Regions from separate parts of the Shewanella sp. MM_2022_3 genome, predicted to be linked through region 1. Evidence: predicted binding sites of a transcription regulator. Region 1 holds the regulator's gene; each other region holds the start of a gene.
The links. The regulator MetJ, encoded in region 1, represses methionine synthesis genes. The targets are predictions, from matches to a motif close to TAGACGTCTAGACGTCTA.

Region 1 (4,203 bases):
GGCTGCCAAGCCTGTAACGTGGCTTGCCGCAGTGAAAACGGCGTACCAGAAGGGGTGACCCGTTTACAGGTGAGAGTCGAAGGGCCCTATGGCGAAATGCCACATCTGCACTTTAAGTACCACAGAGTGTCGTGTCAGCAGTGTGAAGATGCGCCCTGTGTGAAGGTGTGTCCAACGGGCGCGGCCTACGTTGGCGAGGACGGCATTGTCTCTATCCACGGCGACAAGTGTGTGGGTTGTATGTACTGCGTGGCGGCGTGCCCCTACAAAGTGCGTTTTATGAATCCCGAAACCAAAGTGGCTGACAAGTGTAACTTCTGTAAGGACACCCGCTTGGCCCGTGGAGAACAACCAGCCTGCGTGACTGTATGTCCGACCGATGCATTGGTGTTTGGCGATGCTAACGATCCACAAAGTGATGTGGCAAAACTGCTTAACACTAAGATCACTTACCAAGATAAGACCCATTTAGGCACTCATCCTAGGGTATATCGCGTTCCTACCAAAAGAGGGGGGATTTGATTATGAACAATACTTGGGGCGATATGGCACAATATGATCCCGTCACTTGGCACTGGGTCATCGCCGTGTATCTGTTTATGGCGGGTTTATCCGCCGGAAGTTTGCTGATTGGCATTGGTTTGCGTTGGTTCAATCAAGAAAAAACGCAAATTGAGAGCAATATTCTCAAGGCCGCGGCGATTATTGGCCCTGTGGCCATCAGCTTAGGTTTGGCTTGTTTAGTGTTTGATTTAACTAAGCCTTTCCACTTCTGGTTGATTTTAATTAACTACAACTTCCAGTCCGTTATGGCGATTGGGGTACTAGCGCTACTGGCTTACTCACCCTTGGCATTTGCCTACGCGATTCTTGTGCTGCGTGACGATTTGCCAAAGTGGGGCTTAGGTTTCTTAGTGCCTATCGCTAAGCTGCTGATGCCCTTTAGAAAGCTGATTGAAGTGCTATTGTTTGTCCTCGCGATCGGTGTAGGCGCATACACTGGCTTCTTAATTTCGGCGATGAATGCCTATCCGATGCTGAACACTGCGGTATTACCAGCGCTGTTCTTGGTATCTGGTTTATCGGCGGGCGCTGCGGCCAATGCGGTGCTGGCGCTGGTGATGTTCAAAACCGATAGTCACGACAAGACCTTAGCCAAAATGCATGGCTTAGAGCTGCCAGTGATGGCAATCGAAATCATGTTCCTGTTTATGTTGTTCTGCGCCTTGTACTTTAAGGGCGGTGCGGCGGCTGCGGCGCTGGCATCACTCACCTCTGGCGTGTGGGCAAGCGTATTCTGGATTGGCGTGGTCGGGATTGGCTTTGGTGTGCCATTGCTGTTTATGCTGTTGCCTGCCGCAACTCGCCACAGCAAGGGCGCGATGATTATGGTGGCCTGCGCCAGCTTAACCGGCGTGTTAGCACTGAGACACTTTATCGTGTATGCAGGACAAAGCTACCTGAGCTAAGTGATGTTAGCGAATGCTCTAACCCATGGCATTCAAACTAGCGCAACAAATATGAGTATTACTTTAATACGATTAAGTGATACTCAAATGGGTTACAACACGCATCCCTGCAAGCAAAAAGCACCGGTAACGGTGCTTTTTTATGGCGGCAATTGGCAGAGGATTATTGCGGCAATAGCTCAATCACAGATTTCACCGTAAGCACTAAGGCGCTGATAGCACAGAGGGCTAAGGTCGCCATCTTGGTCTTATGCTTATCCACATTCCCCACCAGTTTGCCCGCCACTAAATAGCCTAAAAACACTGAGGGCAACAGCATCAGGGATAACCATAAATGCTTAACTTCGAGCAGGCCCGTCACCCCAAGAATGACCAGCGCTATGGTCGAGCTGAAGATAAAGAAGGCTGATAGTGCGGCGCGAAACTTTGAGGCATCCTTACCAGCCAACAGAATCGCCATCGGCGGACCACCAATGGCGGCAATATTACCGAAGATCCCCGATATCACGCCCGCGCCAAATAGCGTCGCTTTATTCACTGGCAAGCTAAATTTATACAGACTCAGCACCACGGCGACTGCCACAATGGCTGCAATCGCTAAACCAAGAATCGGCTGCGGCGCAAACAGCAACAGGCTGGCACCGATAAAACCTCCGGGTACTCGACCGATAAGCGCGTATTGCAAGCCATTGAATTCTAAATGGCCGCGTTCACGCAATAGGGTGAGTAGCGCGATGGAAAAGCCCATCACAATCACGGGGGCGGGCACTAATTCGGGGTCGACAATATACAGCAGCGGACTCGCCACCACAGCAAGGCCAAAGCCAATCAGACTTTGGGTGAGGGCACCTAAAAACACAATCACAGACGCAATAGCGAGCGTTTGTGGATCTATCAAGGAGAACATAGGATTCCATCAAAACAAAATAGGGATCGTTACTCTAACCCATCAGGCAAGATGAGTATTAACGATCCCTAATGATTAGGTGCGGCAGGATTATGGACGCCTGAGCGTTATTCCATATCTTCCCACTCGATCCCCATTTCGTCCATCAACCGCTTCGCTTCAGCGGGGATGCTGTCTGGGCACTCTTTCGACAGATCGGTATCATCAGGCAGAGGCTGGCCAGTGTAGGCATGCAAAAATGCTTCGCACAACAGTTCGCTATTCGTTGCGTGGCGCAGGTTGTTGACCTGACGACGGGTACGTTCATCCGTGAGGACTTTTAGCACTTTGAGCGGAATAGACACAGTAATTTTCTTTACTTGTTCATTCTTCTTGCCATGTTCAGCATAGGGGCTGATGTATTCCCCATTCCATTCAGTCATTGACTCACCTGTTATAACGCTAAATTCGGGGCAGATTTTAAACCCTTACAGATTACAGTCAAATTATTGCTACTATTTCTTAGTGATTGCAAACAGATTTCTTTATGTTTAGACGTCTAAACGTCTTAACGCCTATTGACGATACCACTGGGCTTAGGTACATTTAGACGTCCAGACATCTCTTTGTGAACTTAGGAGTTCCCGATGACCGCAGGTAAATTAGTGACCGAACGTCAATTAGCCACATTGGCAGTGCGTCAGGGTATCGAAAGTGATACTCAGTATGGCGCTGTGGTGCCGCCAATTTACCTGTCGACGAATTACGCCTTCGATGGTCATAAAAATCCTCGTGAATTTGATTACAGCCGTTCCGGCAATCCTACCCGCAGCATCCTAGGTGATGCCCTAGCTAAGCTGGAAAAGGGCGCAACCGGTGTAGTGACTTGTACTGGCATGGCAGCCATTACCTTAGTGACCACTTTACTGGGACCAGATGATTTACTGGTGGTGCCCCACGATTGTTACGGTGGCTCTTACCGTTTATTCACCAACCTCGCGAAAAAAGGCCAATTTAAACTGCTGGTGGTCGATCAAACCGACGCCCAAGCGCTTGAGCAAGCCATCGCCCAGCAACCTAAGATGGTGTGGATTGAAACCCCATCTAACCCTCTGCTGCGAGTCGTCGATATCGAATCTATCGCCAAGGCGAGCCACGGTGTGGGCGCGTTAGTGGTAGTGGACAACACTTTCCTCTCGCCAATTTTGCAGCAACCGCTATTACTGGGTGCCGATATCGTTATCCACTCCACCACTAAGTACATCAATGGTCACAGCGATGTGGTGGGCGGCGCGGTGATCGCCAAAGATCCTCAACTCGGCGAGACCTTACATTGGTGGTCAAACACCTTGGGCTTAACGGGTTCAGCCTTCGACAGTTATCAAACCCTGCGCGGTCTGCGTACCTTAGCCGTGCGCATTCGTGAGCACCAAAACAATGCCCAGCGTATTGTGGACGTGCTGACGAGTAGTCCTGTGGTGAGCAAAGTGTATTACCCAGGTCTTGCGGATCATCCCGGCCATGCCATTGCCGTCAAGCAACAAAAAGGTTTTGGCGCTATGCTGAGTTTTGAGCTTAAGGGCGGCGAGGCCGAAGTGGTCGCCTTTTTAGATGCGTTAAGTTTATTCAGCGTGGCTGAGAGTTTAGGCGGCGTCGAGAGTCTCGTAGCCGTGCCCGCGACCATGACCCACAGGGCGATGGAGCCGCAAGCGCGTTTTGAAGCTGGTATTAAAGACACCCTATTACGTTTGTCGGTTGGTATTGAAGATGCCGACGACTTAGTTGCAGATATTCAAGCAGGATTGGCCGCCGTCGCGGCTTGTCAGTAGAGGAATAATAGATGGCACG
Region 2 (4,203 bases), on a different contig from region 1:
TTAGCACGCTCGCCTGTTGTTTGATCTGCTCCAGTAAGCCTGCGCCAACGTTACCGCAACCCACTAAAAACACATCTAAATACTGCTGCACATCGAAAAAGCCTTGATGACAGGCGGCTACAGCATGTTTGGTCTTACGTTGTTCGATCACCGTTGAAATAGAGCGCTCGGAGGAGCCTTGGGCAATCGCGATGATATTCACACTCGCCTGCGCTAAGGCTTGGAAGAACCGCGCCGCCACACCCTTATGGGTACGCATACCATCACCGATCAAGGAGACGATTGCTAAGTCATGGCGCATTGCAATCGGTTCTAGCAAGTCACTTTTAATTTCTAACTCAAACTCTTGCTCTAGCGCCGATTTCACCTTGGCGGACTCACTGGTCGCCACACAAAAGCTGATGCTGTATTCGCAAGAACTCTGGGTGATGAGTGACACAGAAACACCGCTACGGGAAATCGCCGCCAGTGTGCGGCTCGCCATACCGACCATGCCCTTCATACCAGGGCCTGATACATCAAACATGGTTTGATTATCCAAATTAGAAATGGCCTTCACCTGCAAGCCGCTCTGATCGGCCTGATTCGATACCAGAGTGCCGGGCGCATCGGGATTAAAGCTGTTTTTGATATAACAGGGGATGTGGAACTGGGCGATAGGTGCAATGGTTTTAGGATGCAGCACCTTAGCCCCAAAGTAAGACAGCTCCATCGCCTCTTGATAACTGAGCTGTGACAACAACTTAGCATCGGTAACAACCCGAGGATCGGTATTGTATACGCCGTCAACGTCGGTCCAAATCTCGCAGCTTGAAGCATCTAAACAAGCGGCCAGCACGGCAGCAGAGTAATCAGAACCGTTACGGCCTAAGGTCACAACCTTGCCGTCTTCATCGGCGGCGGTAAAGCCGGGCATCACCCAAACCCGCTTCTCATCGAGGGCAAGATTTTTGAATCGCGGTTTGCTGACGGCAATATCGACCACGGATTCTAGCGGACGACCACGGCCTAAAAATAGTTCACGTGGGTCTAGCTGCGCCGAAGTAATGCCTTTTGCCAGCATGACTTGCTCCATCAACGCAGCAGACAAACGCTCACCCGCAACCACGATCTCGGCGCGCACCCCGTCTGGGCATTCCTGCAACAGCGTAATACCGCGTAATCTGTCCTGCCAACGTGCAAGCTGCGCGCTTAGTCCGGCGAACAGCACTTCGCTCTGGCTACTAGAGAGTCCAGAACTAACCGCATCCTGATAGAGCGAGGTAAACACCCGCTCAACGTGTTGAATGACTGGTGAATAATCTTCCCCTTTCACCGCCACATCGACCATTTCTAGCAGAGCGTTTGTCACTGTTGCAGGCGCAGAGAGCACTGTCGCGACCGGCTCAGCTTTCGCTGCCTTGGCAACAATATCCGCCGCCATTGAAAATCGCTGCCAATTTGCAAGCGAGGTACCACCAAATTTCATCACTTTCATCTTGATCTCCTGTACCGCGCCCGACTAAGAAACATAAGCTAAAAACAAAAAAGCCCGCTTCTTTGTGGGAAGCGGGCTCGTCGTTAAAATTCTTTAGGGTGTATCAGCCCGCCCCCACTCTGGTTGTAGTGGTGGTTGTAATAATGGTAATTACTACGAAACCAAGGCTATGCATACGTTTAGACTTATCTATGTCAATGTGATGTTAAACAGAATTGCCTTTTTCACCTAACCTTGTCAACCCCCAAACTGGATTATTTATGCACAAATCTTTCACTTGAGTAAATTAGTGATTCAAGATTAATAAATATCAAGTTTTCATAGGCTAAAAATACGTTTTCATCAATATAAAACTGTTTACGTAAACGTAATGCCAGACAATTACAATCAATTTAACCTATTAAAAAATAAATAATTTATAATGATATTTTTTCATCATTCGAAAATTAAAGCATTTCAGTCTGTTTCCGCACATAACAAAGGGCAACTCATAAAAAACCACAATTCATCTTTTGTATCGTCCTTAATCTCAGTAAATCGAACTCACAAAAAGCTGTGCGATATCTAACATAAGCAACTTCAAATTATCGCCAGCACCCTAAAAGCGCGTTATTATGCGCGCACATTCCGAACCGGAGGCGATATGAAGATCACCCAACACAGCGCGGTAACCATTCATTACCGTTTATCAGATCAAGAAGGCAGACTTTTAGAAGACTCTTTTGATGCCGAACCAATGTTGTATCTGCATGGTACAGAAAACCTAATCCCAGGATTAGAAGCCGCATTAGAAGGTAAAATTAAGGGCGAAAAACTGGACGTGACGATCAGTGCCGAAGAGGCCTATGGTCCGTACCATGATGGCCTTCGCCAGGCAGTACCATTAGAAGCATTCGGTGATATCGAAGACATCGTGCCAGGTATGCGCTTTATTGCAGAAACCGAAATGGGCCAGCGTCCAGTTCAAGTCATCGAAGTTAAAGATGATGTTGTGATTGTTGATGGCAACCATCCATTAGCAGGCCAAGCACTCAGCTTTAACATTGAAGTCATCGATGTACGTGAAGCGACAGCTGAAGAAATTGCCCATGGACATATTCATGCACACGGCGGATGTGGCAGTCATGGACACAGCCATGAACATGACCATGGCGGCGGATGCTGTGGTGGCTCAGGTCATGATGTTGGTGGCTGCTGCGGGGGTTCTGATGACCATGGGCATCACCACCATGACCATGATCACGAAGCTTGTGACACACCTAAAGCGGGATGTGATGGCAACGGTGGCTGCGGCTGCCGCGGCTAATGTAGGTTCACAAGCCTAATAGCCCTCCCAGAGGAGCTGATAAAAAAGCACTTCCTTAAATAAGGAGGTGCTTTTTTTATCGCCAAATGATTATAATCAGCAGGTAAATAGGGAAGTTTAAAATCAAACAGCATTTTCAGCTAAAAAAAACAATATTTTCAAATCGATATAAACATCACGCAACGGAGTGCATATGTTAGCAAAACCAGTATATGAAGTTTTACCCTTTGGCTATATGGTACTAGGCTGTTTAAGCTTTATGCTGCTAGAACCTGATTATGCGCTGATTGCTGCTCTTGTTGTGTTTGTTTTGGGCGCCAGAATTTACAATTTACGTTCTCAAAATCGCCGAACCGATCCTGTAAAACGCCGAAAATCTGGATATCTACCTAAGACAATTTACGATTTATTGCCTTTTATTTATCTCTTTTCTGCCTTAGCTATTTTTAAATTTTTCCCTAAAAATCTTTATCCTTTGTTGGCCATTATGTTACTCAGTTATAGTTTTTATATTCTCGTTAGACGCTCCATCCACCGCCGACATAAAATACCGACAACTCCCCAGTTTTAATCAAATATCTAGTCCAATGGAGCCCAAATAATTAACTGATAAGCTGTTGGATTTTATCCCTATGGCTGGGTGCCATATTCTTTAAATAGTTAGAACAACGGGTAATAGTCGCAATACTCACCTGATACTCGGCAGCAATTTGTCTCTGGCTCATTTCTCCATTTAGCAATAGCTGGAAGACTTTTAGCCGACCGGCAATAGCGCTGCGCTCTTCCTCGGTCAGCAATAAATGAAACAATACCGACAGCTCTTCATAATTCCCATGGCTCAAAATTTTTTCTAATACTAAGTCCCAATTGGCTCGCATAATCGCCCCATAAGTATTGTTTAAGCATTACAACGGCAGTTTAGCAGATTTACTCTGCCGGCAAATAACTTGTTACGTTTATCCCTCTTATCTAGACAAAAACTGACAAATTTGCTTCTAGTACATTGAGTTAATTTGTGTACAATAGCAGAGCAATGTCACACTTCGACGCTAATTTGTGAGAATACGATGAAAAAATTACTCCTAACTCTCGTTGCCGGTACCTTATTGGCTTCAACTGCTCAAGCACACAATTTTGAAGATGCAAAAGATGCGATTCAATATCGCCAATCTGGATTCAGCTTAATTGCTTATAACTTTGGTGATATGGGCGCCATGATGAAAGGTAAAAAGCCTTTCGATGCTGAAACCTTTGCGATGCGCGCAAAAAATGTCGCTGCGCTTTCACACATCCCTTTCGAAGGCTTTATTGAAGGTTCAGATAAAGGCGATACCGAAGCCCTAGCCAAAGTATGGCAAGACAAGGCTGACTTTGACGCTAAGATGAAAACCTTCCAAGAAAATGCTGCAATTTTAGCGAC
Region 3 (4,203 bases), on a different contig from region 1:
GCGGGTTTCGTTATTGACCAGTTTGCTGACCATGGGCACGGCGCGGGAGGCGTCGGCAATGTAAATCGCGCCATGGGGATAATGGGGCGCAATCTTCACCGCGGTATGGATTTTCGAGCAGGTTGCGCCGCCGATAATCGCTGGAATGGTGAGCCCTTCACGGTGGAAGGTTTTGACGTTATGCACCATTTCATCAAGGCTTGGGGTGATAAGCCCTGACATGCCGATAATATCGATATTGTGTTCTTTCACCGCCTCAAGAATGCGCTCTACCGACACCATCACGCCTAAATCGAACACTTCAAAGCCATTACAGGCGAGCACCACGCCAACAATATTTTTGCCGATATCGTGCACATCGCCTTTTACGGTCACCATCAAAATCTTACCGTTCGACTGACCTGCGACTTTTTCCTTTTCAATAAAGGGATTGAGGTAGGCCACGGCCTTTTTCATCACCCGCGCGGATTTGACCACCTGTGGCAGGAACATTTTGCCTGAGCCAAACAGGTCGCCGACGATATTCATACCGTCCATCAGCGGGCCTTCGATCACATCAAGTGGTCGTGAGGCAAGCTGGCGAGCCGCTTCAGTATCTTCGTCGATAAATTCGGTGATGCCTTTCACCAGCGCATGGGCTAAACGTTGATTAACTGGCCATGAGCGCCATTCTAAATCTTCTTTTTTGGCGGCACTTGAGCCATCGCCACGGAATTTTTCAGCAATCTCAAGCAATTGCTCGGTATTGCTCGAGCCCTCAACCGGGCAAGGTAGGTTGAGCACCACGTTCTCGACCCGTACTTTAAGCTCTGGGTCGATATCGTCAAAAATCGCTAACTGGCCCGCGTTGACAATCCCCATATCCATACCGACTTTAATCGCGTGGTACAGGAATACTGCGTGAATCGCCTCACGCACTGGGTTGTTACCGCGGAAGGAGAACGACACGTTCGATACCCCGCCCGAAATCATCGCGTGGGGCAGGGTGGCCTTAATTTCTTTAATGGCATCAATAAAATCGACAGCATAGTTATCGTGCTCATCGATACCCGTGGCAATGGCGAAGATGTTCGGGTCGAAGATAATGTCTTCGGGCGGAAAGCCGACCTTATCGACCAGCACGCGGTAGGCGCGGGTACAGATTTCGACTTTGCGTGCCTTCGTATCGGCTTGGCCTTGCTCGTCGAACGCCATAATAATGGCCGCCGCGCCGTAGCGTTTAACGAGGGTTGCCTGCTCGATAAACTTCTCTTCGCCTTCCTTCAAGGAGATAGAGTTGACGATTCCCTTGCCTTGAATACATTTGAGGCCCGCTTCAATCACTTCCCACTTTGAGGAGTCGATCATAATCGGCACGCGGCTGATATCCGGCTCAGAGGCGATAAGATTTAAGAACTTATGCATCACCTCCACGCCATCGAGCATGCCTTCGTCCATGTTGATGTCGATGATCTGCGCACCGCTTTCTACCTGTTCACGGGCGACATCGAGCGCCTGTTCGAACTTGCCTTCTTTGATCAGCTTTAAAAATTTGGCCGAGCCAGTGACGTTGGTACGTTCACCCACGTTCACAAACAGGGTTTGGGCGTCGATAGTGAGCGGTTCCAAACCCGATAAACGGCAGGCGACGGGGATCTCGGGTAGTACCCGTGGTGCAAACGGTTCCACCGCTTCGCGAATGACCTTAATATGCTCGGGCGTGCTACCACAGCAGCCGCCGATAATGTTGAGCATGCCTTCACGGGCCCATTCTTGGATAACGCTGGCCATGTCTTTTGGGGTTTCATCGTAACCGCCAAACTCGTTTGGTAGACCCGCGTTAGGGTGCGCCGAGACATAACATTCGGCGATGCGTGACAGTTCTTCGACGTAGGGGCGTAGCTCTTTTGGCCCGAGTGCGCAGTTAAGGCCGATGGATAAGGGTTTGATATGACGAAGGGAGTTATAAAAGGCTTCGGTGGTTTGTCCGGTCAGGGTTCGACCCGAGGCATCGGTAATAGTGCCGGAGATCATCACTGGCAAACGCGCTGGCGAATTTGCTCCAAAGAGTTCATCGAACACGGTTTCGATGGCAAATAGCGCGGCTTTGGCGTTTAAGGTATCGAAGATGGTCTCGACCATAATGATATCGGCGCCGCCTTCAATCAGCGCGCGGGTCGATTCGCAATAAGCGGTCACTAACTCATCAAAGTGGATATTGCGATATCCAGGATCGTTCACATCTGGGCTGATAGAGCAGGTACGGTTAGTGGGTCCTAACACACCGGCAACATAACGTGGTTTCCCCGTGGCTTTTTCGATTTCATCACAGGCCTCACGGGCGAGGCGCGCACCTTCACGGTTAATTTCGGCGGACAGCGACTGCATATCGTAGTCGGCCATGGCGATAGTGGTGGCGTTGAAAGTGTTGGTTTCAATAATATCGGCACCGGCTAATAGGTAGTCGGTGTGAATTTGTTTGATGATGTGTGGCTGCGTGAGCACTAAAAGATCGTTATTGCCCTTAACGTCGGTATGCCAATCCTTGAAACGCTCGCCACGGTAATCGGCTTCTTCTAGCTTGTAGCCTTGGATCATAGTGCCCATGGCGCCGTCTAAAATCAGAATGCGCTTTGACAACTGGTTGCGAATGTCTGCCAGTGTTTGGCTGGCTCGATGGAGAGATATCGCCATAAATGATTACCTTTACTACAGCTAAGTTGAGTCCAAAGTACGCAATTGTGCGCTACATTGCATTTTATTATTAACGTCGTGAGCTTTTGTTTTGGACATTTAAACGTATAGACGTCCATAATACGCGACATCGGATTGTCAGGGCAAGGTGAAAGTCATTAGGAGCGAGAATCGAGAATCTAGAATCTAGAATCTAGAATCTAGAATCTAGAATCTAGAATCTAGAGTTTAGGTCCTAAGATTTTTAAAAGGCATATATGAAACAAGTTCGCTTATTACTGTTACGCCATGGGGAATGCGAGGGCGGGGCCATTTTACGTGGCAGAGTCGATGTTCCACTGAGCGAGAAGGGCTGGCGGCAGATGTTGGCAGCCGTCGCTTTGCAGGCCAGAGAGTGCCACGGTATTTACAGCTCTACCTCAAGGCGCTGCGCTGAATTTGCCAAGGGGTTGGCGCTGGAGCCGCATTCCAGCTTGTCTGAGAGTTCACATTTAGCTGCACCAACGCCTTCGCCGCTTGAGGTCAACCTGCTTGAGGATCTACAAGAAATGGATTTTGGCGATTGGGATGGTCGCTTGCTCGATGAGTTATATCAACAGGATGGCGAGCGCATGGCGGCCTATTGGCAAGATCCTTGGGCCGTGTCGCCGCCCAATGGTGAAACGATGGCAAGTTTCGAGGCTCGTATCGATGGCGCAATAGAGCAGATCCTCAATAAAGAGTTTGCCCTGCTGGCGTTGGATGATGAACAGGCCCACGGCGAGTGTAATGCTAATGTACCCACAGCCAATATCTGGATTCTGACCCACGGCGGAGTGATCCGTCATTTAATGGCAAGAGCGTTGGGGGCGGTGAGAACGGTAGGGTTTTACAGTCAACTGACTTTACCGGTTGCCGCGGTGGTGACGATTAATGTACTCGAAGATAAACATGGAACTCGATACTGGCGCTTAGACTGGCCATCGGGCCATGCTGATTGAGTTAGAAATCTCATGCTAAATGGGATGATGAACATTTTCTGATTTAAACTGCATTGCCTAATGAGCAAGATATAGGATAATGCTTTTCCCTGACGTTTGAGCCAGATAGCACATTGTGTTCGCTAAGTTTAAATGTCGCAGAAATAGGTGTTGGGAATTTCGCTTTATCCTGCGCTATTCGCTTAAGGCAATAGTCGTTATAAACGCCGAATCAACCCAAACATAATAGGGAATCGGGGTGCTGCCCGTCAGCCAGCCCGAACTGTACCCGCAACTGTGAGTAGTTAAAAGAAGTGCCTAGAACCTAGAACCTTCTTTGCTACAAGTCAGGAGACCTGCCTATTTCTGTTTTCGCTGCGCGCAGCCTTAGTTCTCGAGCGGGTGACTCGAGGGAGCAGAAAATGATATTGATACGTTTCGCCCTGTGGCCCATGGTGCTACTGGGTTTGGGTACAAAATATGCCTGTGGGAGCTGCTTTTAATGAAGCCTTCCACGTCAACAGATGTGCAATCTTCGGCGGTGCTAACTAATGTGGCACTCAATGTCAGC

Region 2: a site for MetJ is predicted at 1,650-1,667, ahead of thrA (bifunctional aspartate kinase/homoserine dehydrogenase I). Genes of this name have one in related genera too.
Region 3: a site for MetJ is predicted at 2,774-2,791, ahead of metH (methionine synthase). Genes of this name have one in related genera too.

Annotation. Positions count from the first base shown of each region.
Region 1 is NZ_JAKZGV010000001.1:126,949-131,151, reverse strand. Features, by position in the region: gene MMG82_RS00585 (4Fe-4S dicluster domain-containing protein) at 1-522, shown strand, start outside; gene nrfD (NrfD/PsrC family molybdoenzyme membrane anchor subunit) at 525-1,469, shown strand; gene MMG82_RS00575 (sulfite exporter TauE/SafE family protein) at 1,633-2,376, opposite strand; gene metJ (met regulon transcriptional regulator MetJ) at 2,484-2,798, opposite strand; gene metB (cystathionine gamma-synthase) at 3,021-4,184, shown strand; gene MMG82_RS00560 (bifunctional aspartate kinase/homoserine dehydrogenase II) at 4,196-4,203, shown strand, end outside.
Region 2 is NZ_JAKZGV010000008.1:57,475-61,677, reverse strand. Features, by position in the region: gene thrA (bifunctional aspartate kinase/homoserine dehydrogenase I) at 1-1,477, opposite strand, end outside; gene slyD (peptidylprolyl isomerase) at 2,121-2,783, shown strand; gene MMG82_RS07100 (hypothetical protein) at 2,977-3,354, shown strand; gene trpR (trp operon repressor) at 3,386-3,661, opposite strand; gene MMG82_RS07090 (cytochrome c) at 3,851-4,203, shown strand, end outside.
Region 3 is NZ_JAKZGV010000027.1:2,626-6,828, forward strand. Features, by position in the region: gene metH (methionine synthase) at 1-2,673, opposite strand, end outside; gene MMG82_RS13740 (histidine phosphatase family protein) at 2,931-3,653, shown strand; cobalamin riboswitch at 3,829-4,011, shown strand; gene MMG82_RS13745 (ABC transporter ATP-binding protein) at 4,135-4,203, shown strand, end outside.